One region of the Streptomyces hypolithicus genome, then DNA from elsewhere that is predicted to be linked to it. Evidence: riboswitches for the same ligand, from Rfam matches in the RefSeq annotation. Region 1 holds a riboswitch; each other region holds the start of a gene.

The links. A riboswitch is a leader RNA that binds a small molecule or an ion and turns the genes downstream of it on or off. The one in region 1 is predicted to bind cyclic di-AMP.
Region 2: it holds a riboswitch for cyclic di-AMP, as region 1 does, so the genes downstream of both, ACU6WZ_RS10400 (C40 family peptidase) here and ACU6WZ_RS03760 (LysM peptidoglycan-binding domain-containing protein) in region 1, are expected to answer to the same signal.
Region 3: it holds a riboswitch for cyclic di-AMP, as region 1 does, so the genes downstream of both, ACU6WZ_RS04855 (M23 family metallopeptidase) here and ACU6WZ_RS03760 (LysM peptidoglycan-binding domain-containing protein) in region 1, are expected to answer to the same signal.
Region 4: it holds a riboswitch for cyclic di-AMP, as region 1 does, so the genes downstream of both, ACU6WZ_RS17360 (transglycosylase family protein) here and ACU6WZ_RS03760 (LysM peptidoglycan-binding domain-containing protein) in region 1, are expected to answer to the same signal.

The regions. Positions count from the first base shown of each region.
Region 1 covers NZ_CM128811.1:771,628-778,785, forward strand. The annotation lists gene ACU6WZ_RS03750 (methylmalonyl-CoA mutase family protein) at 1-1,265, opposite strand, end outside; gene ACU6WZ_RS03755 (DUF6807 family protein) at 1,457-1,900, shown strand; gene ACU6WZ_RS03760 (LysM peptidoglycan-binding domain-containing protein) at 1,894-2,664, opposite strand; cyclic di-AMP (ydaO/yuaA leader) riboswitch at 2,667-2,829, opposite strand; gene ACU6WZ_RS03765 (glycosyl hydrolase 53 family protein) at 3,167-3,493, opposite strand; partial or broken gene ACU6WZ_RS03770 (sugar ABC transporter permease) at 3,572-3,757, shown strand; gene ACU6WZ_RS03775 (LacI family DNA-binding transcriptional regulator) at 3,902-4,387, opposite strand; gene ACU6WZ_RS03780 (ISAzo13 family transposase) at 4,447-6,129, opposite strand; gene ACU6WZ_RS03785 (type 1 glutamine amidotransferase family protein) at 6,500-7,158, shown strand, end outside.
Region 2 covers NZ_CM128811.1:2,255,476-2,262,633, forward strand. The annotation lists gene pcrA (DNA helicase PcrA) at 1-1,641, opposite strand, end outside; cyclic di-AMP (ydaO/yuaA leader) riboswitch at 1,977-2,138, shown strand; gene ACU6WZ_RS10400 (C40 family peptidase) at 2,146-3,381, shown strand; gene ACU6WZ_RS10405 (hypothetical protein) at 3,390-3,512, opposite strand; gene ACU6WZ_RS10410 (C40 family peptidase) at 3,841-4,941, shown strand; gene ACU6WZ_RS10415 (hypothetical protein) at 5,011-5,163, shown strand; gene ACU6WZ_RS10420 (LuxR C-terminal-related transcriptional regulator) at 5,296-5,988, opposite strand; gene ACU6WZ_RS10425 (PspC domain-containing protein) at 5,985-7,158, opposite strand, start outside.
Region 3 covers NZ_CM128811.1:1,044,114-1,051,271, reverse strand. The annotation lists gene ACU6WZ_RS04865 (M16 family metallopeptidase) at 1-1,160, shown strand, start outside; gene ACU6WZ_RS04860 (M16 family metallopeptidase) at 1,181-2,563, shown strand; cyclic di-AMP (ydaO/yuaA leader) riboswitch at 2,793-2,963, shown strand; gene ACU6WZ_RS04855 (M23 family metallopeptidase) at 2,977-3,834, shown strand; gene ACU6WZ_RS04850 (GntR family transcriptional regulator) at 4,031-4,720, shown strand; gene ACU6WZ_RS04845 (HPr family phosphocarrier protein) at 4,908-5,189, opposite strand; gene ACU6WZ_RS04840 (bifunctional acetate--CoA ligase family protein/GNAT family N-acetyltransferase) at 5,339-7,158, shown strand, end outside.
Region 4 covers NZ_CM128811.1:3,663,499-3,670,656, reverse strand. The annotation lists gene ACU6WZ_RS17370 (FtsB family cell division protein) at 1-154, opposite strand, end outside; gene eno (phosphopyruvate hydratase) at 248-1,534, opposite strand; gene ACU6WZ_RS17360 (transglycosylase family protein) at 1,814-2,554, opposite strand; cyclic di-AMP (ydaO/yuaA leader) riboswitch at 2,558-2,729, opposite strand; gene ACU6WZ_RS17355 (transglycosylase family protein) at 2,997-3,977, opposite strand; gene ACU6WZ_RS17350 (cytochrome P450 family protein) at 4,091-5,356, opposite strand; gene ACU6WZ_RS17345 (nucleoside triphosphate pyrophosphohydrolase) at 5,450-6,469, opposite strand; gene ACU6WZ_RS17340 (SurA N-terminal domain-containing protein) at 6,524-7,158, opposite strand, start outside.

The sequences.
Region 1 (7,158 bases):
ACGAGGCCGGTGGACAGCGCCGTCTCCTGGCCGCCCGCCCGTTCCAGCTCCTGGAAGAACGCCCAGGCCGCGTGGGCGAGTTCGTCGGTGAGCCGCTCGACGTACCAGGAGCCGCCGGCCGGGTCGGCGACGCGGCCCAGGTGCGACTCGTCCAGCAGGATCGTGGAGGTGTTGCGCGCGATGCGGCGGGCGAAGGCGTCGGGCAGGCCCAGCTCGTGGTCGAAGGGCAGCACGGTGACGGCGTCGGCGCCGCCGACACCCGCGCCAAGGCAGGCGACGGTGGCGCGGAGCATGTTCACGTACGGGTCGCGGCGGGTCATCATCACCGGCGAGGTCACGGCGTGCTGGCGCTGCGCGCCAGCATCAGCGGCCCCGCATACTTCGGCGACCCTGGCCCACAGGCGGCGGGCCGCCCGGAGGGTGGCGACGGTCAGGAACTGGTCGGCGGTGGCGGCGTACCGGAACTCCAGCTGCCGCAGGGCCGCTTCGGCCGGCAGTCCGGCGCCGGTGAGCAGTCGCAGGTACGCCGCACCGGTCGCGAGCGAGATGCCCAGCTCCTGGGCGGCGGACGCCCCGGCCTCGTGGTACGCCAGCGCGTCGACGGTCAGCGCCCGCAGCCCCGGGTACTGCTCGTGGCAGCGCCGCGCCAGCTCCGCGGCGTCGGCCGCGTAGCCGGGGTTCATGGCCTCGCCGGTGCGGGCGGCGAGCCCCAGGGGGTCCGCGCCGAGGTTGCCACGCGCCGCGTCACGGGCGACGCCCCGCTGCTCGTACTGCCGCAGCAACACGGCCGCGGCGGCGGCGGTTTCGCCGCCCGCGTCGAGGATGACGGGCGCCAGGTCGAGATAGACCCCGTCGAGGACCTGCGCGAGGCCGGTCACGGGCAGGCCGTCGCCGGCCCCGTCCATGGACAGCCACAGCGACGTCACACCGTTTTCGAGGTCCGCGAGCACGGCCTCGTTGGCGGGTCCTGCCTGGGCCGACGTGTGCCGCTGCCGCACGTCCCAGCCGCCCACGGGCCTGCCCCCGCGGACGTAGGGGGCGAAACCCGGGTATCCGGTGTCGGGGACGTCGGTGGGTGCCGTGTAGAGGGGACGGGCGACGAGCCCGTCGTCGAGCGCCGTCGCCAGCGCCTCCTCGGCCGCCGGGCCCGTAACGTCCTTGCCCGACTTGCGCAGTACGCCCTCGACGAGGCGCTGCCACTGGTCGTGGGAGGCGTCCGGAAACTCAGCGGCGAGCGAAAGCCCGTCATCGGGGAGAACCGTCATGCTCGGATGTTAGGACAGCGGAACGGATGAGCAGCAGGGTCTACGGCTGTGACCTTGCCCTCTCTGCCGGGGGCGCACGGCGCCTCGGGTGTGGCGGTCGCCCGCGACGTCCGCATGGTGACGCGCTGGCTGGAGCAGGCGCAGAGCTGAGACGGCCGGTCTGGATCAGGGCGCGTCCTGCGGGCATCCGCGTGCCGGGTCTCGACGGCGACGGCGAATGCCATGACGGCGCCGAGGACGGGGACCGCCAGTGGTGTCGCGAACCAGGCGGAGGCGGCCGTCACCGCGAAGCCGCCGACGATCAGGAGCGATCCCGTCGGCGTGTTCTCGTCGAGGCGCCGAGCACCCTCGTCTTCGCCGAAGCCCAGCACGCCCCGTGGCGGAACTCCCAGCCGAATGCCCAGCGGAACGCCCAGTGGGACGACGGCACCATGCACCCGTCGTCCCACTGGTTCGTACGCTCCGAGCCCACTCCCACCGTCGCCGTCTCCTGGGCGTTCCACGAGGAGTTCGCCCTGCCGCCCGGCGACAGCTTCTCCTGTCACTACCGGGTGGTGGTCGCCGACGGCGAGCCCGAATACGACCGGATCGAGTCGTTCCTCAGCCGGTCAAGGCACCTGACGGAATATCAGTAGGGGCCGTTCACATTGTCGATCGAGCCGTACCGGTCAGCGGCGTAATTGCACGCGGCCGTGATGTTGGCGACCGGGTCGTAACTGTCCTTGGAAGTGCCGGGAACCCAGTAGGCGTCAAACGTCGGCTTGATCACCTGAAGGAGGCCCTTGGAAGGCGTTCCGGCTGCGGCGTTGACGTCCCAGTTGTTGATGGCAAGGGGATTGCCGCCGGATTCACGGATGATGTTGCGGTGAATTCCCTCGTATGTACCGGGGATACCACGCTCGGCCATGATGGCCAGTGATTCCTTGATCCAGCCGTCGAGGTCGTTGGTGTACGTCGCGGCCTGCTGGGGGCGCTCGGAGCGGTCGGCGCGGGCGGACGTCGACGCGCGGTCCGCGTCGGCCTTCGCCGGGGTCGCCGCCTTGGCGGGAGCCTTGGCCTTCGGCTTGGCCGGAGCCTTCGCCGGGGCCTTGGCGCCGATGGTCAGCTTGAGACCGGGGTGGATCAGCGCCGGGTCGTCGCCGACGACCTTGCGGTTGTCCTTGTACAGCTGCTTCCAGCCGCCGGTCAGCGAACGCTTCTCAGCGATCTTCGACAGCGAGTCGCCCGCGACCACCGAGTAGGTGGCGGCGGCCTTCTGCGCGGCGGCGGGCTCGGCCGCCTGGGCGGTGGCCGAGCCGAGGATCGGCAGCGCGAGCACGGCGCTGCCGGCGCTCACGGCGACGAGGCCGCGGGCCAGCGGGCTGAACCTGGAACGATGGTGCTTACCCTTTGAGGGCATGACGAATTCCTCTCCGTCGCCTACGAGATGAGCTGTCGGGTTCGGACTGGAGATGTCCGGTCGCACGCAGCGTGCGACTTCACCCCAAGCCGTTCCGGATACCGGACCGGCGACTTAACTGGGTCTCCCGTTCCTGCCGTGCGTGAGTGTCGGGGGATTCCGGACGGTGGCAGGATTAGGCGGTCCGACCGGATTGACGGTGACGTTAAGCGAGAAAGGCCGCGGCGAACAAGCCTCGAATTCGGAAATGTAATCCGCGCAACAGGAAAGCCCCCGAAGAATGGCCTCGCAATTGATCTACAGGCCACTCAACTCGCTTCCGGCACAAGGGTTCCGTACCGGTCCGTGACGCCGCACACAGCTCGGCCCGCGTGACCCATGTCACCGGAACCGGCCAATTGATTTGTCCTTTTTGCTCCCCGAAGGGGGCAGGGCGTGGCGGTGCGTCACGCGTACGGAAAATCGCCCATATCGGAAATAGCAGGATGAAGTCATGGTCCGGTCAGGCGCAGTCCAGGCTCGCGGGCGCGCCGGGGCGTGCGGGGCACGCCGGGCACCGTTGCGCAGCCCCTTCACCGGCCCCCGTGGGCCGGGTCGTGTGGTGCGGCGGCGGACTGCTCGGCGTAACGTCACGCGGGTTGGCGGCCTGACCCGCCGGCGTGGCCGGATAGCGGGACATCAGCTGATCGGCCCTGGCGACGTTGTTCTCCAGGTCGCCGTCGTTCACGAGGGTGTGCGCGCACGCCGTCTCAGCGACCAGGACCGGCTTGCCGTACCGGGCGGACGCGTCGTCGAGGTTGGCCTGAGGCCGGACAGCGGCCCGTGCCAGACGCCCTGCTGCACCGCGTTGTCGAACCGCCCTGCGGTGTGCCCGCGTTGAGCCGGGCGGCGAAGACCAGCCCGGCCAGCGCGGGCCTCCGGCGGCGTCGGGACCGTACTGGGCGCGATCATCGGCGGGCTGGTGCTCGGTGTGCTGAACAACGGCATGTCGCTGGTCGGCATCGGCACCGACTTCCAGCAGGTCATCAAGGGCCTGGTGCTGCTCGCGCCGGTCGGCTTCGACGTCTACAACAAGCGCAAGGTCGGCTCCTGACCCCGGCACTGCGCTGAGTACGGCGGGCCGCGCGACGTACGGGTGGCTAATTCCTTCACCCAGCGGCCCGCTGATGCGCGGACGGCGGTGTCGGCGTTGAATGGGAGGACGGAGTCCGCGTCGGAGCCCCTCCCGAAGCGAGGATCATGTGAGCGCAGACAGCCAGACCGCCACGGTGGGCACCCGGGATTCGCTGCCTGCGCCTACGGCGACCACGGGAACGGCCGTCGACAGCTTGGCGACGGCCCGCACCGCCGGGGTGTGCGGCGCGATCACGACAACGCCTTCGACGCCCTGGTCCCTGAGCCGGTCCACGGCCTCCTGGATGGAGCGGCTGTCCAGGGAGCGCAGGCTCGCCACGCTCACGAAGTAGCCCGCGCTGCGCGCCGCCTGCTCTATGCCGTCCAGCATGGAGGCGGGGCCGTACAGGGCACTGCCGAAACTGACCACACCGAGGGTCTGGGAACGGCGGGTGACCAGGGCGCGGGCAGCGACGTTGGGGCGGTAGTCGAGTTCCCGGATCGCGGCGAGCACCCGGTCACGGGTGCCCGGACGGACGTGCGGGGCGCCGTTGAGCACGCGCGACACCGTCTGGTGGGACACTCCGGCGACCCGGGCCACGTCCGCCATCACTGGCTGACGCGATTCCGGTTCTGCGCGTCCCGCTCCCACTCAGGGCCTGCGGATCATTAACTCGCCGTCTTGATCTCCGGCGGGAGGGCGATGCCGACCGCGCTCGCGTGGTCGTAGAGGTGTGCCAGTGTGGCGAGTTGGCAGCTGGCCGCCGTGATGGTGTGCTCCATCGTCTTCAGGAGCTGGCGGATGTCGCGGATGCGCCTGTTGATCGTCTCGGGGCAGACGCCGAAGAGGGTGGCGACGGCGACTTGGGGCAGGCCGAGCCGCTGGTGGAGGACGGTGGCCAGGAGCCGGTCGGCGAGGGTGAGCATGGGGCGCCGGCCGGTGCCGGGGGCCTGGAGCCGTGGGCGGTGACCGCGCCGTTTATCCAGGTTCTTCTCGCGCTGGTCCTCGTGGAGCGTGGTCATCGTGGTGATGAGCGTGTCCCATTCCTGGGCCGGCATTCCGGTCAGGGCGGGGTGGCAGAGCCAGGCGAGGTCGGGGCTGGGCTGGTCGAAGGGGTCCGGTGCGTCATTGACCTGGGCGAACGCCTCGGGACGGAGGGTGTAGTTCCAGTCGCCGTGCCACTCGTGGCGGTGCAGCGGCAAGGCGTCCATCTGCCGGTCGCCGATCCGGACTCCGGTCTCGTAGGCGGAGGTGTCGAGTTCGGCGTGGACCTTGAGTCCGGTGCGAGTGGTGGTCGCGGCGATGCTGTTCACGATGACTTCATGGCTGGTCAGCGGCCTGCCGCGCCAGTTCATGGTGATGTGGGAGAACAGCCGGTGCTCAATTTTGTTCCATTTTGAAGTACCTGGCGGAAAGTGACAGACGGTGATCTCCAGGCCGGTCTCCAGGGACAGGGCGGCCAGTTCGGCCTTCCAGGCGCGGGTGCGGTAGCCGTTCGAGCCGCCCGCGTCCGCAGTGATCAACAGCCGCCGGGAGTGGGGATAGTCGTCGCGTCCCTGGCCGTTCCACCAGCGGCGGACCGACTCCACGGCGAACGCGGCGGTGTCATGGTCGGTGCCCACGCTGACCCATCCGGTGTTCGCAGTCAGGTCATAGATCCCGTACGGGACGGCCTTGCCCAGCTCCGGGTCCGGGAAGTCGTGCGTCCGCACCCGGACCGGGTCGCCCTCGCGGTGCCACTCGACGCCCGCATTCTTGTAGTTGCCGACCACCTCCTTCTTTTTGGTATCGACGCTGACCACCGGGTCCCCCGCGGCCTGGTAGTCCTTGGCCCGCTCGCTGATATAGCGGAACTGGCCGTCGCGGTCCGGGTGTTGCCTGCCCTCAACCGTCTTGGCGTTGCCCTGCAGGCTGAATCCTTCCTCACGCAGCAGGTCGGCCACGGTCTCCGCCGAGATGCGGTGCCCCTGCCCCGTCAGCTCGCCGGCCAGATGACGGGTCGACTTCGTCGTCCAGCGCAGCGGCGACATCGGATCACCCCGCATGTCCGGCTCGACGAGGGCCAGCAGTGCGGGCCGCAGCCCAGGGTTGAGATCCACCGCGCGCTTGCGGCCTCCGCCCTCCCGGCGGGTCCGGCCCAACGGGGCCGCACCGGCCTCCAGTTCAGCGACCCCGCGGGAGACGGTGCCCTCACGCACCCCGGCCGCCCGGGCCACCTTTCTGATCCCGCCATGCCCCAGCGACCGAGCCTCCGCTCCCATGGCTAACCGGCGCTGGCGCTCGTCCAGATGCGGCAACAATGCCTGGAACTTCGCCGCCAGGCCCGCCTCGGCCCCCTCCGACATCCCCATAGCACAACAACGACGAGCAACAGCGGAAGCAACGACTTGTTTCTCCGCAGGCCCTCACTGCCCCTTCATCGGCTTCTCCGAGGATAACGACCTCCCCCACGATGGGGAGTGGATCAGCGAGCGGCGTCATGCGGCTTCGATTGCAAGGCGGAGGAGGGAGGCGGATGGGGTCTCCCCTGCTCGAGCGAAGCCGAGAGCTTGGGGAAGGAGCGTCGCTGACTGACGACAACGCCGCAAACGGTACGCGGAGCCCGTGGCGGTGCTCGGCTGAGCCGACCCGTACCGGCATGGGCCCGGAGTGCGGCGGGTACGGATACGGAGGCTGCTGAGAGCGGATCCGTGGGCGCGGGGCGGAGGGGCTGGGGTCTGAATGCACTCTGAGCGGGGAGTTCTGGCGCTGATGGGCTCGGGCGAGACCAGCCCCACGATGGTGACGTTGCACCGGGAGCTGGCCGCGCACCTCGGCCGTGAGCCCGGTGCGCTGATCCTGGAGACGCCGTACGGGTTCCAGGTCAACCGCGACGACATCTCCGCGCGCGCCCGCGACTACTTCCGGCGCAGCGTCGGGCTCACCACAGCGGTGGTGCCCGACGCTGACCCCGGCCCGCAGCCGGGAGGCGACCCGGACGGCGTACGCGACCAGGTGCGCAGGGCCGCCTGGGTCTTCTCGGGGCCCGGCAGCCCGTCGTACGCGCTGGACCGCTGGCACGCCCAGGGCCTGGGCGCGATCCTGTCGGAGCGGGTGCGCCGCGGGTTCGGCGTGACGGTGATGGCGTCCGCGGCGGCGTGCACCGTCGGGTTGGCCGCGCTGCCGGTGTACGAGGTCTACAAGGCCGGGCACCCCCCCGTCTGGCTGAAGGGCCTCGACCTGCTGGGCGCGCTCGGCCTGCAGGTCGTGGTGATCCCGCACTACGACAACGCCGAAGGCGGCACGCACGACACCCGCTTCTGCTACCTCGGCGAGACCCGCCTGGCGGCTCTGGAGCAGCAACTGCCCGAGGACAGCGCAGTTTTGGGGATCGACGAGCA
Region 2 (7,158 bases), 1.5 Mb from region 1:
GGCCGGTCCGGCGCCCGACTCGACGATCGTACGCAGCTCCTCCATGAGCGTGTTGAAACGCTTCACGGCGTTCGCTGAGCGGGCCGCCATGCCGTACGCCTCGTCCACGCGCCGCAGCGCCTGCGGGAAACTGATCTTCTCGCGCATCGACAGCGCGTCGATCATCGCCTCCGCGCGGTCACCGATGCCCCTCTTCGGTACGTTCAGAATGCGGCGCAGCGGGACGGTGTCCTCGGGGTTCGCCAGGACGCGCAGGTACGCGAGCACATCCCTGACCTCCTTGCGCTCGTAGAAGCGCACACCGCCGACGACCTTGTAGGGCAGGCCGACGCGGATGAAGATCTCTTCGAAGACACGGGACTGGGCGTTCGTACGGTAGAAGATCGCGACGTTGCCGGCCTTGGCGTTACCGGCGTCGGTGAGCCGGTCGATCTCCTCGGCGACGAACTGCGCCTCGTCGTGCTCGGTGTCCGCGACATAACCGGTGATCTGCGCGCCGGTCCCGGCGTCCGTCCAGAGGTTCTTCGGGCGGCGGTTCTCGTTGCGCTCGATGACGGCGTTGGCCGCGGTGAGGATGGTCTGGGTGGAGCGGTAGTTCTGCTCCAGCATGATCGTCTTTGCTTGCGGGTAGTCCTCCTCGAACTGGAGGATGTTGCGGATGGTGGCACCGCGGAACGCGTAGATCGACTGGTCCGCGTCACCCACGACGCACAGCTCGCCCGGCGCCCGGTCCTCACCCGAGGGCCCCACCAGTTCGCGCACGAGTGTGTACTGAGCGTGGTTGGTGTCCTGGTACTCGTCGACCATGACGTGGCGAAAACGCATCCGGTAGTGCTCGGCGACATCCGGGAACGCCTGGAGCAGGTGCACCGTGGTCATGATGATGTCGTCGAAGTCCAGGGCGTTGGCCTCGCGCAGCCGCGCCTGGTACAGCCCGTACGCCTGGGCCAGGGTTTTCTCGAAGCCGTCGGCCGCCTGGCCGGCGAAGGTCTCTTCGTCTATCAGCTCGTTCTTCAGGTTCGAGACCTTGGCGCTGAACGCCTTCGGCGGGAAGCGCTTCGGGTCGAGGTCCAGGTCACGGCAGACGAGCGCCATCAGACGCTTGGAGTCGGCGGCGTCGTAGATCGAGAACGACGACGTGAAGCCGAGCTTCTTCGACTCGCGGCGCAGGATCCGCACGCACGCACTGTGGAAGGTGGAGACCCACATGGCGGCCGCACGCGGTCCGACGAGTTCCTCGACGCGCTCCTTCATCTCGCCGGCGGCCTTGTTGGTGAAGGTGATCGCGAGGATCTGGCCGGGGTGCACCCCCCGCTTGGCCAGCAGGTACGCGATCCGGTGGGTCAGCACCCTGGTCTTGCCGGAGCCCGCGCCGGCCACGATGAGCAGAGGCGAGCCCGAGTGCACGACGGCCTGGCGCTGTTCGGCGTTGAGCCCGTCGAGCAGCGCGGCGGCGTCCACGGCGGGACGCGGGGCGCCGTCCCGGTAGTACGCGTCCCTGGGCGGCGGGGGGCCGTCGAAGACACCGCCGAAGAGGTCGTGCGGAACCTCCTCCGGGGCGTGGTCCTCGGGGGGCGGCGGGGCCGCTGCCTCGGCGGGCTGGAGATCGGTCAGGAAGCTGTCGTCAAAGAGGCTGCTCATCGTCTACCAAGCTTAGGCGGGACCACCGACAGGCCGGCCCCGGATTGCCGTCTTCCCGCGGTCGTACGGGCGCCCGGCCGCCACGCGGACCCAGTACGCCGCTTCCGCGCCGGCCCGCCCCTCACCCCCACCTGTGACCTTGGCCACTTCGCACCTCTCGGCGGGAGGCCGTTCGGCCGCCCGGCAGGTCGCATTAGTGAAGCGGTAAACCTCTTCGGCAAAGGTCACGAAAATGTATCGGGCATATCGGCCATCAGGCTTCCCAGCGGCCAACGGAGTTGGCTAGCGTTCCCACTCGGGCGGCTCGTACCCCAACCGGCGAACGGCGCCGGACCGGGCGGCCCACGCCGAATCCGGCCTGCCCACGGGCAGTTCGGAACCGGGGACCCACGCGCACCACCTGGGGTGAATCGGTCCGCTGTCCCAAGGACCGTAGGGCACCTTCCGTTCCGCCCGAACCCGACAGCTAACCCGGTAGGCGGTCCACGGAAGGAGATGCCGGCCTTGGCCTCGCATCGCAAGCCGCGTACCCGGGTACGCACCACCGCTCCCGCCCTCGGGGTCACGACCGCGGCGCTCGCGTCCGTCGGCCTGCTCGCCCAGAGCGCCGGCGCGGCACCGGCCGCGCCCGCCGCACCCAAGCCGACCGTCGAGGAAGTACAGAAGAAGGTCGACGACCTCTACCGCCAGGCCGGCACCGCCACCCAGAAGTACAACCAGGCGAAGGAAGCCACCGAGCAGCAGCGGAAGTCGGTGGAGGGACTGCTCGACGCGGTCGCGCAGCGCACCGAGAGGCTGAACGAGGCCCGGCGCAAGCTCGGCAACTACGCGGCGGCGCAGTACCGGTCGGGGTCGGTCACCCCGACCGCCGCGCTGCTGCTCGCGGACAGCCCGCAGGCGTACTTCGACCAGAACCGGCTGATGGATCGGATGACCGAGCGTCAGCAGACGGACGTCCGCGACTTCGAGACGCGGCAGGCCGAGGCGTCGAAGAAGCGGGCCGAGGCGACGCGCGGCCTGGAGAAGCTGACCGAGTCGCAGTCCTCCCTCAAGGCGTCCAAGCAGGATGTCCAGCGCAAGCTCGGCGAGGCGCGTGGGCTGCTGTCCCGGCTGACCGCCGAGGAGAAGGCACGGCTGGCGGCGCTGGAGAAGGAGCGGGAGGCGGAGGCCAAGCGGAAGGCCGAAGCCAAGGCGAAGGCGGAAGCCGAGGCGGAAGCCGAGCGGCAGCGCACGCAGCAGGAGCAGGAGCAACAGCGGGAGGAAGAGGCCCGGCAAGACGAACCGACCCCCTCCGCCCCGGGCACCACCCCCGGAACCGGAAAGCCCCCCGCCACCACCCCGGACCCGGGCTCCGGCTCCGGCGCCGGCCTCGGCTCCGGTGACGCATACTCCGCCAAGGCCGAGAAGGTGCTCGCCTTCGCCCGCGCACAGATCGGCAAGCCGTACGTCTGGGGCGCGGCGGGGCCCAGCTCGTACGACTGCTCCGGCCTGACCCAGGGCGCCTGGAAGGCCGCCGGCGTCAGTCTCCCGCGCACCACCTGGGACCAGGTGAAGGTCGGCAGCCGCGTCCCGACCGACGACCTCAAGCCGGGTGACCTGGTCTTCTTCTACGACGACATCAGCCACGTCGGCATATACATCGGCGGCGGCAAGATGATCCACGCGCCGAAGCCCGGCGCGAACGTCCGCGAGGAGTCGATCTACTACATGCCGATCTACGGTAGCGTCCGCCCCGCGTAGCGCCCGCGCTACGCGACCTGTGCGGCCGCCCGCTCACGCACCGCCGTGGCGGGCGGCTTCGGCGCTCGACCCGAAGCCCGTCCCAGCCCGGCCAGCCCGGCCAGCCCGGCCAGCCCGGCCAGCCCGGCCATAGCAGGCTCTGCCCGTCTGGTTCCGGTGGTTCCGGTTGCTCCGCCGCATCGGTCACGGAAGAGCGGAATGCTGCATTCCGGCGCGGCTTCGCCTCTCATCGGCGATCACAGAAGCACCTATTTCTGCCACTGTCGGTCATTCCCACTCGGCCCCGTGACGCGCAGGTTTAGCGTCCTCCCCCAGGTGACCGACTCCCCACCGCCGCCCCTCCCCGGAGCAGCAGTCGGCCGCCACCGCCGGGAATCCGGCGGCGGGCCGCCCCCCGTGCGGTCCGCCGCCGGACTGCGACGCGGCCGACGTACAGGACGGAAGGACGTGGACGCCCTCGTGGCCACGCACCGAAGGCCCAAGCAGCGCATGCTGGGCGGCGGCACCGGCCGCACCGCCGCCACCCTCGCGCTCGCCGGAGCCGCGAGCGCCACGGCGTTCGACGGCGGCGCGCACGCGGAACCCGCGCTGACGACCGCCCAGGTGAAGGCGAAGGTCGACCGGCTCTACCACGACGCCGAGGTCGCCACCGAGAAGTACAACGGCGTGAAGGAAAAGTCCGGGCGCACGAGCGAGTCGCTGGACGCCCTGCGCGACGAAGCCGCGCGCCGGACCGACCGCCTCAACAGCGCCCGCAACGCGCTGGGCTCACTCGCCGCGGCCCAGTACCGCACCGGCGCCGTCGACCCCGCCGTGCAGGTCGCGCTGTCCTCGGACCCGGACCAGTACCTGGAACGTGCCGCGATCGCCGACCGGGCCGGCGACCGGCAGGCGGCCGCCGTGACCGGCATCCGGCGCGAGCTCGGCGAGATCGCGCAACTGCGCGCCGAAGGGGACGGCCACCTGGCGCGGCTGAAAGCCCAGCAGCGGGAGTTACGTACGCACAAGGCGCGCATCCAGGACAAGATCGGTGAGGCGCAGACCCTGCTGTCCCGCCTCACCGCGCGGGAGCGGGCCCAGTACGCCGACCAGGACGGCCACGGCGGCGCCACTGCCCCCCGGGCCGACCGAGCGAACCGCGACGCACCGCCCATGGGCGACGCCCCGAGCATTGGCCACGCCCCACGCATGGGCGACGCCCCGGCCCCCAACGCCCGCGCCGCGCAGGCGGTTTCCTTCGCGTACGGCGCCATCGGCAAGCCCTACGTCTGGGGCGCGACCGGCCCCTCCGCCTTCGACTGCTCCGGGCTCACCCAGGCGGCCTGGAAGGCGGCGGGCGTCTCCCTGCCCCGTACGACGTACACGCAGATCAACGCGGGCCGGCGGGTCTCACGCGCCGACCTCGCACCCGGCGACCTGCTCTTCTTCTACTCCGGCATCAGCCACGTCGGCCTCTACATCGGCGACGGCCAGATGATCCACGCCCCCCGCCCCGGCGCCCCCGTGCGGGTGGCGCCGATCGACCAGATGCCGTTCGCGGGGGCGACACGGCCTGCGTAGGCACGGCCGGGCGGGGTATGCGACGTACACAACACTCGTAAGCACCGTGAACCGTGACGGAGGACCGACATGCCGGGCATCATCAACCGGATCAAGCAGTACGCACGCAGCCCGCAGGGGCGCCGGACGATCGCGCAGGGACGCCAGGCCGCGTCCGACCCGAGAAGGCGCAGCCAGGCGAAGCAGCTGCTGAGCCGTCTGCGGGGTGGCCGCAGGCACTGAACTCCCTGTTCCGGGTCACTCGCCGTCGGCGGGGACCACCCGGTCGACGAGCTGAATGATCACGCCGTAATGATCACGCCGTTGGGATCGGTGACCTGGAACAGCCGCTCTCCCCAGGGCGCTTGACGTCCGTCAGACCAACCGCCGCGCCGTCGCCCACCGCGTCAGCTCGTGGCGGTTGGAGAGCTGGAGCTTGCGCAAGACCGCCGAGACATGGGACTCGACCGTCTTCACCGAGATGAAGAGCTGCTTCGCGATCTCCTTGTACGCGTACCCCCGCGCGATCAGCCGCAGCACCTCCCGCTCCCGCTGCGTCAGCCGGTCCAAGTCCTCGTCGACCGGCGGCGCGTCCGTCGACGCGAACGCGTCGAGTACGAAGCCCGCCAGGCGCGGCGAGAACACCGCGTCGCCGTCCTGCACGCGGAAGACCGAGTCGACGAGGTCCTTACCCGTGATCGTCTTCGTCACGTAGCCTCGCGCGCCCCCGCGGATCACGCCGATCACGTCCTCCGCCGCGTCCGACACCGACAGCGCCAGGAAACGCACCGGCTTCTCCGCCGCGCCCATCAGCGGCGCGCACCGGCGCAGCACCTCGACGCCGCCACCGCCCGGTAGGTGGACATCGAGCAGCACGACCTCGGGGCGGGTCGCCGTGATGACCGTGACCGCCTGGTCGACGTCGGCGGCCTCGCCGACCACCTCGACGCCCGTCGTGTCGGTCTGGCCGATCTCCGCCTGCACTCCGGTACGGAACATCCGGTGGTCGTCCACCAGCACCACACGTACCCGCCTTGTCACAGGCTCCTCAACACCGGTCTCGGTCATGCGTCCGCCGCCCTCTCCATCTCAAGCTCGACTTCCGTGCCCCCGTCGGGCGCGGAACGCAGCCTCGCCGTGCCGCCGTTGCGCTGCATACGGCCGATGATCGATTCTCGTACGCCCATACGGTCGCCCGGCACCGCGTCCAGATCGAACCCCGGCCCCCGGTCCCGTACGGACACGAAGACCGTGCGGCCCTCGACCTCCGCGTACACCTGCACCGCCCCGCCCTCGCCACCGTACTTGGCGGCGTTGACCATTGCCTCGCGAGCGGCCTGCATCTGTGCGGTCAGTTTGTCGTCCAGCGGGCAGTCGCCGACCACGACGACCTCCAGCGGCACGCCGTGCTTGTCCTCGACCTCGGCCGCCGCCCGCTTGACCGCCTCCGCGAGCGTGTCGGGCTCCTCGGACTCGTCCTTGCCGGTGCCCTCCGGCTTGTAGAGCCAGTTGCGCAGCTCGCGCTCCTGGGCGCGGGCGAGGCGGCGTACCTCGCCCGGGTCCTCCGCGTTGCGCTGAATCAGCGTCAGGGTGTGCAGCACGGAATCGTGGACGTGGGCCGCGACCTCGGCGCGTTCCTGCGCACGGATGCGCATGAGGCGCTCCTCGGACAGGTCCTGCGTCATGCGTACGAGCCAGGGCCCGGCCAGCAGCGTGATGCCGGCGACGACCGCCACCGCCGCCGTCAGTACGTTGCCGAGCTGCGCCGCCGATCCGCGTACCACCAGGAATACCGCCAGACCGGTGCCAACCAGCGCCGCGCCCGCCAGGCCACGCGCGATCTGCAGCATGCGGCGGCGGCGGCCGATCTCCATCCAGTGGGCGCGTCGCGCGTTGTCGGCCTGGCGCCATACGAGGACGACGCCGAGGCCGATGAGCAGCGCCGGCCAGACGTACTGCCCGGCCTCGCCGCCCACCTCGACGTTGGTGACGAAGGTGACGGAGCCGATGAGCAGCGCGAACAGGGCGAAGACCTGGCCCTTGTCGGGTTTGCGGAGCCTGCGCCGGCCGTCCGGGGTGGTCTCGAACGCCGAGCGCGGCGCGTCCACGCCACCCACCCCGAGCGGGACCACGAACCAGAAGACGGCGTACAGCAGCGCGCCCAGGCCGTCGGAGAGGAACAGCGCGAAGAACGCGATCCGTACCCACACGACCGGCAGCCCCAGATGCCCGGCGAGC
Region 3 (7,158 bases), 270 kb from region 1:
AGGGCAACGGCCACTTCGAGCTGGTGCAGGGTGCGGGCGGTTCGCTCAACGGCACGACCAGCTTCGAGCGCACCAACTACTTCGAGACGATGCCCACCCACCAGGTGGAGCTGGCCCTGTGGCTGGAAGCCGACCGGATGGGCTCGCTGCTCTCCGCGCTCGACGAAGAGTCCATGGAGAACCAGCGCGACGTCGTCAAGAACGAGCGCCGCCAGCGGTACGACAACGTGCCGTACGGCACGGCGTTCGAGAAGCTGACCGCCCTCTCCTACCCCGAGGGCCACCCGTACCACCACACGCCGATCGGCTCGATGGCCGACCTGGATGCCGCGACCCTCGAAGACGCCCGCGCCTTCTTCCGTACGTACTACGCGCCGAACAACGCGGTGCTCTCGGTCGTCGGCGACATCGACTCCGAGCAGACGCTCGCCTGGATCGAGAAGTACTTCGGCTCCATCCCCTCCCACGACGGCAAGCAGCCGCCGCGCGACGGCTCCCTGCCGGACATCATCGGCGCGGAGCTGCGCGAGGAGATCCGCGAAGAGGTCCCGGCCCGCGCGCTGATGGCCGCCTACCGGCTGCCGCACGACGGCACCCGCGAGGCCGACGCCGCCGACCTGGCGCTCACCGTCCTCGGCGGCGGCGAGTCGTCCCGGCTGCACAACCGCCTGGTCCGCCGCGACCGGTCGGCCGTCGCCGCCGGCTTCGGCCTGCTGCGCCTGGCGGGCGCGCCCTCGCTCGGCTGGCTGGACGTCAAGACCTCCGCCGGCGTGGAGGTGCCCGACATCGAGCGCGCCGTCGACGAGGAGCTGGCCCGCTTCGCCGCCGAAGGCCCCACGCCCGAGGAGATGGAGCGCGCGCAGGCCCAGTTGGAGCGCGAGTGGCTCGACCGGCTCGGCACGGTCGCGGGCCGCGCCGACGAACTCTGCCGGTACGCCGTCCTGTTCGGCGACCCGCAGCTGGCCCTGACCGCCGTCCAGCGGGTCCTCGACATCACGGCCGACGAGGTCCAGGCGGCCGCGAAGGCCCGGCTCCGCCCCGACAACAGGGCGGTCCTGGTGTACGAGCCCACGCCCGCCGATGCCGAAGAGGCCGGCGCCGACGACGACACCGTAGCGGCCGCCGCCCAGGCCGGCCCGCAGGAAGGGGCGGACAAGTGACCGACACCGCAGCCGTGAGCATGACGTTCCACCCGCAGCCGCAGGCCGGCACCCCGACGCCGTGGGCCTTCCCGGCCCCCGAGCGCGGCTCGCTGCCCAACGGCCTGACCGTGCTGCGCTGTCACCGCCCCGGCCAGCAGGTGGTGGCCGTCGAGATCTTCCTCGCCGCGCCCCTGGAGGCCGAGCCCGAAGGCCTCGACGGCGTCGCCACCATCATGTCGCGGGCCTTCTCCGAGGGCACCGACAAGCACTCCGCCGAGGAGTTCGCCGCTGAACTGGAGCGCTGCGGCGCCACCCTCGACGCGTACGCCGACCATCCGGGCGTGCGGGTCTCCCTGGAGGTCCCCGTCTCCCGGCTGCCCAAGGCGCTCGGGCTGCTCGCCGACGCCCTGCGCGCCCCCGCCTTCGCCGACGGCGAGGTCGACCGGCTGGTGCACAACCGCCTCGACGAGATCCCGCACGAGACGGCCAACCCGTCCCGGCGGGCTGCCAAGCAGCTCTCCAAGGAGCTCTTCCCGGCCACCTCGCGCATGTCGCGGCCGCGCCAGGGCACCGAGGAGACGGTGGCTCGTATCGACTCCGCGGCCGTGAAGGGCTTCTACGCGGCGCACGTGCGCCCCGCGACCGCCACCGCCGTGGTCGTCGGCGACCTTGAGGGCACCGACCTGGACGCCGTCCTGGCCGACACCCTGGGTGCCTGGAAGGGCGACACGGCCGAGGCGCGTCCCGTACCTCCCGTGACGGCCGACGACTCTGGCCGTGTGGTCATCGTGGACCGTCCCGGCGCGGTGCAGACGCAGCTGCTCATCGGCCGGGTCGGCCCGGACCGGCACGACCGTGTCTGGCCGGCCCAGGTGCTCGGCACGTACTGCCTGGGCGGCACGCTCACCTCCCGCCTGGACCGGGTCCTGCGCGAGGAGAAGGGCTATACCTACGGCGTGCGCGCCTTCGGCCAGGTGCTGCGCTCCACCTCCCCTTCCTCCCCAGAGGGGGCGGCAGGCGCCGCGATGCTCGCGATCAGCGGCTCGGTCGACACCGAGTCGACCGGACCGGCCCTCGAAGACCTGTGGACGGTTCTGCGCACTCTGGCAGCCGGCGGCCTCACGGACGCCGAGCGCGATGTCGCCGTGCAGAACCTGGTGGGGGTGGCGCCGCTCAAGTACGAGACGGCTGCCGCCGTCGCCGGCACGCTCGCCGACCAGGTCGAGCAGCACCTGCCCGACGACTTCCAGGCCCAGCTGTACGCCCGCCTCGCCGACACGGGCACCGTGGAGGCCACCGCGGCGGTCGTCAGCGCCTTCCCCGAGGACCACCTGGTCGCGGTCCTCGTCGGGGACGCGTCGCAGATCGAGGAGCCCGTCAGGGCGCTCGGTATCGGCGACGTGACGGTGGTCACCGGCTGACTGGCCGACCGGCCGGTCAGGCTGCACACATCCCGCAAAGCGGGAGAAAGGAGGACCCCGGGGCCCATCGGGTCGCCGGGGTCCTTCCCGTATGTCCCCTTTGTTGTGGAGGCTGCCCGTCTGACCTGTGGGGTGCGTTACAAAGCCTCGTGTCTATTTGGTGATTGAAAGATGATCCGTTTAGCGTCTGTCCGGCTGTCCGTCAGCAGTGAGCCGTATCCGCGGCACCGGGCAGCCATCGCCGAGTCCCCGTCAGGCGCGAGCCTGGGGAGCCGGGGACCCGTGCAGTCCCTGGGGTGAATCGGACGTCCTGCGTGCGTACGTACTACGCAGGGGGTCCGTAGGAGACCTTCCTGCTCCGAACCCGTCAGCTAACCCGGTAGGCGAGAAGGAAGGAAAGGATCAGCCACTTCATGGCGTTCACCCGTGCCACCGGGAAGCACCGTCGTCCCAGCCGCCTGACGCGCACGAGCGCGAACATCGCGGGTGTCGCGGCCCTCACCACGACCGGCGTCATCGGCGGCCTCGCCGCGCCTGCTCTCGCCACCCCCACCGACGTCAGCGCCGAGGCGGCGCACTCGGTCGAGGACACCGGACTGACCCAGGCCATCGTCATCGGCGACTCCCTCGCCGACCAGATAGGCGCCCAGGCCGCGGCCCAGCAGCAGGCCGCCGACAAGGCGGAGGCCGAGCGCAAGGCCGAGGCGAAGCGCAAGGTGGAAGCGAAGCGCAAGGTGGAAGCGAAGCGCAAGGCCGAGGCGAAGGCCGCTGCGCAGGCGAAGAAGGAGCGCGAGGAGCGCGAGGAGCGCGAGGAGCGTGCCGCGGATGAGCGCGCGGCCCGCGCCGCCGAGCGCGAGCGCCTGGGCGGCTACACCCTCCCGGTGGCCGGCTCGGCGGTGACCACCGGCTACAAGTCCGGCGGCTCGCTCTGGTCATCCGGCAGCCACTCCGGCGTCGACTTCCGCGCCGCCTCGGGGAGTTCCGTCGTCTCCGTGGGCGCGGGCACCGTCGTCGAGGCCGGCTGGGGAGGGGCGTACGGCAACAACGTCGTCATCAAGATGAACGACGGCACCTACACGCAGTACGGCCACCTGTCGTCCATCGGTGTCTCCGTCGGCCAGGCCGTCACCAGTGGCCAGCAGATTGGCCTCTCGGGCTCGACCGGCAACTCCACCGGACCGCATCTGCACTTCGAGGCCCGCACCTCCGCCGAGTACGGCTCCGACCTGGACCCCACGGCCTACCTGCGCGGCCACGGCGTGAACGTCTGACGCATCGGCAGCACCTCTGCCACGAAGGCCCCGGCTCTCCTCTCTCCGGATGTGGATCGAGCCGGGGTCTTTCGGCGTGTCCGGAAGCCGACCGGGAATTCCCGCACGCCGTCGGAATTTCGGCACCCTTGCAATAGAGTCACCGCACAGGCTTCGATCGACCGCGTTTCGCGGGGATCAGTGCGGAGGTTCGGTCATGCGTATTCCCGCGCAATCGGTGTGCACGGCGATCCGTGACGACATCGTCTCCGGTGTCTTCGAGCGCGGAAGCAGGCTCACCGAGGAACTGCTGGCGCGTCGGTACGGTGTCTCGCGCGTCCCCGTGCGCGAGGCCCTGCGCACGCTGGAGTCCGAGGGGTTCGTCACCACCCGCCGACACGCGGGCGCCTGCGTGGCCGAGCCGACCGAGCGGGAGGCAGCCGACCTGCTGGAGATCCGTGCGCTGCTGGAGCCGCTGGGCGCGGCCCGCGCCGCCCAGCGCCGTACCGAGGCACACCTCAAGGTGCTCCGCGGCCTGGTCAGGCTCGGTCAGGACCGGGCCCGCCGGGGCGAGGGCGAGGACCTGCGGTCCCTCGGCGGCTGGTTCCACGAGACGCTGGCCCAGGCGTCCGGCAGCCCGGGCCTCACGACGCTGCTCACCCAGCTCAGGCACAAGATCGCCTGGATGTACGCCGTGGAACAGCCGGCCCGCCCGGCCAAGTCCTGGGCCGAACACGGTGCGATCGTCGATGCCGTGGCGCGCGGTGACGCCGAGCGGGCCCGGTCGCTGACGGCGCTGCACGTCGAACGGGCTGTGGTGGCACACCGGTTGCGCGGGTCCGGCCGGCAGCGCGCTCAGGTGAGGACTTCGCAACATCCCGTAAACACCATGGGTGGCCTTTATTAACAGCCGGGCCGTATACAAAGAAGGTGAATCGGCGGGGCTGCTTCTTGCTGCCAGAATTCCGCCACCAGAATTCCGCTGCCCGCATTCTGCCGCCCGAATGTCGGCCTCATCAACAAATAACCGCGGCGCCCGATTTCTTTCGGGCGCCGCGGTTCTTCGCGAGTACGGGAAGGTGTCGCCGGAGTCGTCAGACGGTCTCGGGAAGCTCGTCGAGCCCCTCGGAGACCAGCTTCGCCAGACGGTCGAGGGCGGCGTCGGAGCCGGCTTCCTCGGAGGCGAGCACGATCTCTTCGCCACCCTGCGCGCCCAGGCTGAGCACCGCGAGCATGGAAGCGGCGTTCACCGGCTTGCTGTCGGCCTTGGCGATCGTCACCGGGACGCCAGAGGCGGTCGCCGCGCGAACGAAGATGGAGGCGGGCCGGGCGTGCAGGCCCTCGGCCCAGCCGACGGTGACACGGCGCTCAACCATGGTGTTGCCCTTCATATGCTTACGGTTGTCTAGACCATTCTCTCATGTCGTCACGGCAGCCCCGACCCTGCCTCCCGCGCCCGGGGCGCCCACCGGCCATCCTCAGCCTGCCCCGCCCGCACCGCGCCCGCGACCCGTAGGCTTCCGTCATGCAGCCCCCGATGGAGCAGGCAGCGGTCGATGGGCACGGGAACCACGCGTACCCGGCTCACTGGGAAGCAGACGTCGTGCTGCGCGACGGGGGCACGGCGCGGATCCGCCCCATCACCGTCGACGACGCGCAGCGCCTGATCAGCTTCTACGAGCAGGTGTCGGACGAGTCGAAGTACTACCGCTTCTTCGCGCCGTACCCCCGCCTCTCCGACAGGGACGTGCGCCGGTTCACCCACCACGACTACGTGGACCGGGTGGGCCTCGCGGCGACGGTCGGCGGGGAGTTCATCGCCACCGTCCGCTTCGACCGGATCAACGCGGACGGGCGCCCCGCGTCCGGACCGGGCGCCGACCTCGCCGAGGTCGCCTTCCTCGTCCAGGACGCCCACCAGGGCCGTGGCGTGGCCTCCGCCCTCCTCGAACACATCGGGGCGGTCGCCCGCGAGCGCGGGATCCGGCGCTTCGTGGCGGAGGTGCTGCCCGCCAACAACAAAATGATCAAGGTGTTCACGGACGCCGGCTACACCCAGAAGCGCAGCTTCGAGGACGGCGTGGTCCACCTCGAATTCGACCTGGAACCGACCGACCGCTCCGTCGCCGTGCAGCGCGCCCGTGAGCAACGCGCCGAGTCCCGCTCCGTGCAGCGCCTCCTCGCGCCCGGCTCCGTCGTGGTCGTCGGGGCGGGGCGCGCGGAGGGCGGGGTGGGCCGGACGGTTCTGCGCAACCTGCTCGCCGCGGGATTCACCGGGCGTACGTACGCCGTGAACCGAGCCTTCCCCGAGGACGTCGACGCGCTCGACGGCGTGCCCGCGCACCGCTCCGTCGCCGGGATCGGTTCGCCCGTCGACCTCGCGGTGCTGGCCGTGCCCGCCGACCGGGTGCCGGAGGCTGTCGCCGACTGCGGTGAGAGCGGGGTCCAGGGACTGGTCGTCCTGTCCGCCGGATACGCCGAGAGCGGCGCGCAGGGGCGGGCGCGCCAGCGTGAACTGGTGTGCCAGGCGCGGTCGTACGGCATGCGCATCATCGGCCCGAACGCCTTCGGGGTCATCAACACCTCCGCGGCGGTACGGCTCAACGCCTCGCTCGCGCCGGAGCCGCCCGCGCGCGGGCGCATCGGCCTGTTCACCCAGTCGGGCGCGATCGGCATCGCCCTGCTGTCCGGCCTCTACCGGCGGGGGGCGGGTCTGTCCTCGTTCATCTCGTCCGGCAACCGGGCGGACGTGTCCGGAAACGACTTCCTCCAGTACGGGTACGAGGATCCGGACACCGATGTCGTCCTGCTCTACCTGGAGTCCATCGGCAACCCGCGCAAGTTCACCCGCCTTGCCCGGCGCACGGCCGTGGCGAAGCCTGTCGTCGTGGTGAAGGGCGCGCGGCACAGCGGGAGCGCGCCGCCGGGGCACGCGGTGCCGGTCACGCGCATCCCGGATGCGACGGTTTCGGCACTGCTGCGGCAGGCCGGGGTGATCCGGGTCGACACGGTCACCGAGCTGGTCGACGCGGGGCTGCTGCTCGCCGGGCAGCCGTTGCCGGCCGGGCCGCGGGTCGCGATCCTGGGCAACTCCGAGTCGCTCGGGCTGCTGACGTACGACGCGTGCCTGGCGGAAGGGCTGCGGCCGCTGCCGCCGCGTGACCTGACGACGGGGGCCACACCCGCCGATTTCCGCGCGGCGCTGGCTCAGGCGCTGGCGGACGGTTCGTGCGACGCGGTCGTGGTCACGGCGATCCCCTGGGTCGGGGAGAACGGTGCGATGGAGTCCGGCGACGGTGAGGTGCTGGCGGGGGCGCTGCGGGCGGCGGCCGGGGCGGGGCCGGC
Region 4 (7,158 bases), 2.9 Mb from region 1:
ACAGGACCAGGACGAGGAGCGCGGCCCGGCCGGTGAGCCGGGAGCGACGGGCCTGACGGCGGGTCTGGGAACGGTAGACGCGGGCGGCGGTCTGCTCGCCGAGCAGCCTGAGCCTGGTCGCTGTGGAGAACCGATCCCGGTCCTTCGCGGCCATGTCCCCGCCTCCCCTTCACGCGCATACGTCCCCGCACACGGTACGGGACCGAGTGCGGGGACGTACGTACGACTGGCTGTGGTGCGGGTGCCGTTAGGCCTTGAAGCGCGGGAACGCGCTGCGGCCCGCGTACACGGCCGCGTCGTCGAGGATCTCCTCGATGCGCAGCAGCTGGTTGTACTTGGCGACGCGCTCGGAGCGGGCCGGGGCGCCGGTCTTGATCTGGCCGCAGTTGGTGGCGACGGCGAGGTCGGCGATGGTGACGTCCTCGGTCTCGCCGGAGCGGTGCGACATCATGCACTTGAAGCCGTTGCGCTGGGCCAGCTCGACGGCGTCCAGGGTCTCGGTCAGCGAACCGATCTGGTTGACCTTGACGAGCAGCGAGTTGGCGGCGCCTTCCTCGATGCCGCGGGCCAGGCGCTCCGGGTTGGTGACGAAGAGGTCGTCGCCGACGATCTGGACCTTGCTGCCCAGCTTGTCGGTGAGGATCTTCCAGCCGGCCCAGTCGTCCTCGAAGAGCGGGTCCTCGATGGAGACGAGCGGGTACGCCGCCACGAGCTCCTCGTAGTACTCCGTCATCTCGGCGGCCGAGCGGGACTTGCCCTCGAACTCGTAGCTGCCGTCCTTGTAGAACTCGGACGCGGCGACGTCGAGCGCGAGCGCGATCTGCTCGCCCGGGACGTAACCGGCCTGCTTGATGGCCTCAAGGATGAGGTCGAGCGCGGCGCGGTTGGAGTCCAGGTTCGGGGCGAAGCCGCCCTCGTCGCCGAGGCCGGTGGACAGGCCCTTGGTCTTCAGGACGGACTTGAGGGTGTGGTAGACCTCCGTGCCCCAGCGCAGGGCCTCGGAGAACGACTCGGCGCCGATCGGCGCGATCATGAACTCCTGGATGTCGACGTTGGAGTCGGCGTGCGACCCACCGTTGAGGATGTTCATCATCGGCACGGGCAGCAGGTGCGCGTTCGGGCCACCCAGGTAGCGGAACAGCGGCAGGTCGCAGGCCTCGGAGGCGGCGTGCGCGACGGCCAGGGAGACGCCGAGGATGGCGTTGGCGCCAAGGGATGCCTTGTTCTCGGTGGCGTCCAGGTCGAACATCGCCTGGTCGATCAGGCGCTGCTCGGTGGCGTCGTAACCGACGAGCTCCGGGCCGATCTGCTCGATGACGGCGAGGACGGCCTTCTCGACACCCTTGCCGTGGTAGCGGCTGGGGTCACCGTCGCGAAGCTCAATGGCCTCGAACGCTCCGGTGGAGGCACCGGAGGGGACAGCAGCACGACCGGTGCTGCCGTCGTCGAGGCCGACCTCGACCTCGACCGTGGGGTTGCCTCGGGAGTCCAGGATTTCCCGGGCTACGACGACGTCGATGGACGGCACGAGCATCTCCTTCTGGGATGTGACGCTAGGGGTGCAGGGTCGCTTTGGCCTTGCGGCAAGAGCCTATCCGGCTTGCGGGCTGCGGCCTGCCGTTCGCTCGCCCGCTGGGACGGGAACGCGCCCGAATACCCGTAATAGGGGATGAACTCTTGGCGGCGCGGCACCGTGCCCGGTCCAAGGACTGGGCGGTAACGGCACCGGGGCGGTAACGCCGAAACCCCGGCCCGGCGCGTTCGGGGGGGAAGGCGCGCCGTGCCGGGGTGCTCGGGGTTCCGGGTCAGCCGATCAGCTGAGGTGCAGCTGCTGGCCCGGGTAGATGACATCGGCGTCGCTGACGATGTCCTTGTTCAGCTCGAAGACCTTCTCCCAGCCGCCCTTGACCTTCTCGGCCTTGGCGATCTTGCCGAGGGTGTCGCCGGACTTCACCTTGTACTCGCCGTCGCCCTTCTCGAAGCTCTTCGGCGCGGCGGGCTGAGCCGTCTCGGCCTTCGGCTGCGCCTTGGGCTGGGCCTCGGGCTGGGCCTCGGGCTCGGAACGGACCTCGCTGCGCGAGGCGGGCTGCTCGGTCTCGCGCGGGGCGGCGGGCTGCTGCTGCGCCGGCTGGGACTTCTGCTCGGAGGAGCCGGAGGTGTCGACACCCGGGTCGACACCGTCGTTGGTCAGGCCGCCTTCACCGGCGCAGGCCCAGGCGCCCGGGCCCTGCATGTCGAGAAGCTTCTCGGCGGTGGCGATCTGCTGCGACTTCGACGCCTTGTCGGCGGTCTGGGCGTACTGCGTGCCACCGGCCGCGGCCCAGCTGGAGGCCGAGAACTGCAGGCCACCGTAGTAGCCGTTGCCGGTGTTGATGGACCAGTTGCCGCCGGACTCGCACTGGGCGACGGCGTCCCAGGTCGAGACGGAGGCTGCGGAAGCGGTCGACGCACCCATCAGCGGGGCGACGACAGCGGCGCCGGTGACGCCGGCGAGCGCGGCGATTCGAGTGGCCTTGGACGGGCGACGGTGCTTGGCCTTGCCGGAAAACAGCATGCGACATCTCCTCACCGACGCCTACGAGGTGAGCTGTCGGGTTCGGGCCAATGAGTTGCCCGGCCGCGCGACCTAGCGCGCGGCTTAACCCCAAGCCGGTTCCGTTCCGTCTCTCGACGGGCCGGGCCCGGCACTTACCTGGGTCCCCCGCTCCTGCCTACGGCGCTTTACGCGTCGGTTCCCCCCGACCGACGGCAGGATTCGGCGTGACGGTCGACGGGGCCCGCGGTGGCGAGCGGTCAGACCGTAGACACAAGAGGTTCCGAAGTTCAAAGAAGGACATGGGGGGCCAACCACCCTTCCTTGCCCCCCTCCGACCCTCATCGACGCAGGTCAGAGGGGGCACAAACGGACCATCCGGGCCAGACACGCCAGTTGAGGCGAAGAGACCCTTGTCTCACTTGCCCCAACCGGGACATTACGGCCCGAAAAACCCCCGATTTCAGCCCAGATCGAGGCTCTGGCCAGGGATGATGAGGTCCGGATCGGACCCAAGGGCCTTGTCGTTGGCCTCGTAGAGCGCCGGCCACCCGCCGGGGACCTCGTGCGCGTCGGCGATGGCCCAGAGGTTGTCGCCGGCGCGGACGGTGTACGCGGCGTTCTCGACGCCCGGAGCGGCTCCGGTGCCGGAGCCGTCACGTGTCGAAGCGTCACCTCGCGAGGCATGGCGCCCCGATTCGCGCTTTTCGCCCGATTCGCCGATTACGTCGCCCGAGCCTTCCGGGGCCTCTTCACCCCGGTGCTTGCCCTTGGAGGAGGCGTCCTGGTCGGCCGGAGCCTCGGAGTCCTCAGCTTCGGCGGCGGGGGCGTCGTCGGACGCGGAGGGCTGGGCCGGTGGCGCGGAGCGGGCGGGCTCGGCGGGCTCTTCCGACGCGTCGCGCTTCGGGGGCTCGTCGCCGTTCTTCTCGGTGCTTTCGGTCCCGTCGGTGCTGTCGGTGCCGTCGCTCTTCTTGGTCTTGCCGTCGGCAGGGGCGTCCGGCGCCTCCGGGGCCCACGTCTCGCCGGGAGACGGGGTGGCGGCCGAGCCGCCTGCGGGGGCAGCCTTGTCACTGTCCGTCAGGCCGGTGATGAGCGCGCAGCTCGGCCACGCCTGCGGCCCCTGCGCGGCCAGTATCTTCTCGGCGATCTTGACCTGCTGCGAGCGGCTGGCGAGGTCGGCGCGCGGAGCGTAGGCCGTACCGCCGTAGCTCGACCAGGTCTCCTGCGAGATCTGGAGTCCGCCGTAGAAGCCGTTGTCGAGGTCGGCGCTCCACATGCCGCCGCTCTCACAATCGGCGACCCGGTCCCAGGTCGTGACCTCGGCAGCGTTCGCGCCGGTCGCGCCGAGCAGCGGAATGGCGATGGCCGATCCCGCGACTCCCGCCGCGACGACGAGGGCTGGGGCCTGACGGGGTCGGCGGTGTCTACCGTTCCCGGAGCGCATGCGGTGGCCTTTCGAGTGACGGCTGAGGTTGACGGTGAACGTAGCCGTACTCGAACGTCTGTCACAAGTCGATGGAGCAGAGATCACGTGAAGGTCTCAAATGTGACGCGTCGTCACTCGCTGTGGTGCGTGAACTCCACCGGCAGCGTGCGCAGTCCGCGCATGATGAGGCCCCCACGCCACCGCAAATCGTCCGGTTCCACCGCAAGCCGCAGATCCGGCAGACGCCGCAGCAGCGTCGCGATCGCCGTCTGCCCTTCCAGTCGGGCGAGGGGGGCGCCGAGGCAGTAGTGGATGCCGTGGCCGTACCCGAGGTGCGGGTTGTCGCGTCGTGAGAGGTCCAGCGTGTCCGGGTCGTCGAAGCGGTCGGGGTCGCGGTCGGCGGCGGCGAGTACGACGAGTACCGGGTCGCCGGCGGCGATGTCCTGCCCGCCGAGGGTGAGTGGCTCGGTGGCGTACCGCCACGTGGCGAGCTCCACCGGGCCGTCGTACCGCAGGAGTTCCTCGACCCCGGTGGCGAGGAGGCCGGTGTCGCCCGCGGAGAGGGCGCGCTGCAGACGGTCGCGTTCACGCGGGTTGCGCAGGAGGGCGTAGACCCCGTTGCCGATGAGGTTGACAGTCGTCTCGAACCCGGCGAAGAGAAGGATGAAGGCCATGGCGGCGGCCTCGTTCTCGGTCAGATGCTCGCCGTGGTCGCTGGCGCGGATCAGGCCCGAGATGAGGTCGTCGCCCGGGGCCTCGCGCTTGCGGTGGATGAGTTCGGCGAGGTAGTCGCGCATCTTCTTGACCGAGCGGGCGACACCGCCACGGGGACCGCTGCCCTGTCCCGGCTTCATGTGTCGCATCATCATTCCCGCCCAGTCGCGGAAGTCGTCCTGGTCCTCGCGGGGCACGCCGAGAAGGTCGCAGATCGCGTAGATGGGGAGTGGGAACGCGAAGTCGTGGATGAGGTCTGCGGTTCCCTTCTCCGCGAACGCGTCGATGAGCCGGTCGGTCAGCTCCTGCACGCGCGGCGCGAACGCGGCCACCGTGCGCGGCGTGAACGCCTTGGAGACCAGGCGCCGCAACCGGGTGTGGTCCGGCGGGTCGATGTTCAGCAGATGCGTCATCAGGTCGGCCTTACGCTCGCCCGGGATGCCCGTTCTGCCCTTGGCGTGCGCCGATCCGGCGTGGTGGGCCGGGTCCTTGGACAGCCGGAGGTCGGCGAGCGCCTGCCGGGCATCGGCGTACCGGGTCACCAGCCACGCGTCGACCCCGCTGGGGAGGGTGGTGCGGTGCACGGGGGCGTGCTCGCGCAACCAGGCGTACGCCGGATAGGGGTCGGTGGCGAACTCCCAGGTGAACAGGTCTGGAGCGGGGGGTACGGGCTGGTCCGGCATGCCCCCGACAGTAGCCGCCGCGCGTTTCTCAGGCCGCGTGAGTGCCTGTCCGGTGATCGAGGAGCGGGCCCCGGCGGCGGGGCGGGGCGCCGGTCACCGGGGCGTTGTCTCCGCCGCCGCTGCCGCCTCCGCCGTCAGGATCGCGTCGCGGTACGCGCGGGCCGCGGCGCGCAGGGCCGCCTCCGGGTCGACACCGGCCGCCTCCGCCCGTACCGCCAGGGCCAGGAGTTCGTAGCCGGCGCCTTCGCCCGTCGGGAGCGTGACGTCCAGGTCCGCGCTCCGTACGCGTGAGGACAGCTTCGCGGCGAGCGCGAGGCCGGGCTGGCCGAGGGGGACGCCGTCCGTGACCGAGTCGCGCTGCTTCTCGACCGCTTTCGTACGCAGCCAGTGCGCCTTGACCTCCTCCGGCGTCTCGGCCGTCTCGTCGCCGAAGACGTGCGGGTGGCGGTGAATGAGCTTGTCGACGATCGTGCCCGCCACGTCGTCGATGGAGAACGGGGCTTCGGCGTCCTCCTGCGCGATGCGCGCGTGGAAGACGACCTGGAGCAGTACGTCGCCGAGTTCCTCCCGTAGCTCGTCGCGGTCGCCGTCCTCGATCGCCTCGACGAGTTCGTACGCCTCCTCGATGCCGTACTTCGCGAGGCCCTTGTGGGTCTGCTGCGAGGACCACGGGCACGCGAGGCGAATGCGGTCCATGACCTGGATCAGGTCGAGCAGGCGGGCGCCCGGCAGGTCGTACGAGCCCGGGAGCAGCTCCAGGTCCGGCATCTGGACCCTGCCGGACCCGGCCAGCCGGGCGAGGCCGTCGGTCAGGGCCTGGTCGCCCGCACCGGAGCCGGCCTCACCCGCAGGGATGACGACGATGGTGCGGTCCCCCGCGCACGCGTCGACCAGCTGCTGCGCGGTCGGCGCCGCGTGCTCGACGGCGACGCCGGCCTCGCGCAGGTACGGCAGCTGCGGGTGCTCCGCGTCGGCGCACAGCACCAGGTCGGCGGTGCGCAGCGTCTGCCAGGCGGGCCAGGACAGCAGGCCGGGGGCCACGCGGTGGCTGGCGGTGAGGAGGACGATGCGGCCGGGGGTGGCGGGGGTGGGTGCGGGAGTTTCGCTGGTCACCCTTCGAAAGTACCCCGGCCGTCCGACAACCGGTCGGGCCGGGGCGGGGTGCGCCTACGCGCCCTCGGGGGCGGCCGGGGCCTCCGGGGTGTCCTCCTTGGTGACCTGGGTGATCCACGGGGCCTTGTAGTCGCCGAGCTGCATCTTCTGGTCGTCCCAGGTGCCGTAGCGCGGGTTGACGTCGATGTTCAGCGACTTGGACGCGGCGACGAACGCCTCATTCACCTTCTGCTGGCCCTCGGGTGAGTTCGTCGCCCCGATCGCGGCGGCGAGCTTGCCGACGAGCACGTCCCGGCGGAGCGCGGCGTCGATCTGGTCGGGGGCCACCCCGCGCTGCTGGAGGTACATCGCGGCGAGCTGCTTCTCGCCGCCCGCCTGCCGGGCCGCCTCCGCCCGCGCGGCCTGGACCTCCTTGCGGCTCGCCGTGGCGCCCGCGTCGTCGGCGGCGCGCTGCACGATCCGGTCGACGACGAGGTCGTACAGCTTGGCGCGGCCGAGCTGACCGGTCGCGCCGATCATCTGGGCCGCCTGCGGGGAGGCCTGCTGGGCCTCACGCACGTCCTCGACCTGCGCCTGGAGGGCGGAGACCTCGATACGGCCGCCGCCCACGACGGCCGCGGCTCCTGGATGTGCCTCGTTGCCGCACGCGGCGAGGAACGGCGCCGCGGCCAGCAGGGCGGCGGAGAGGG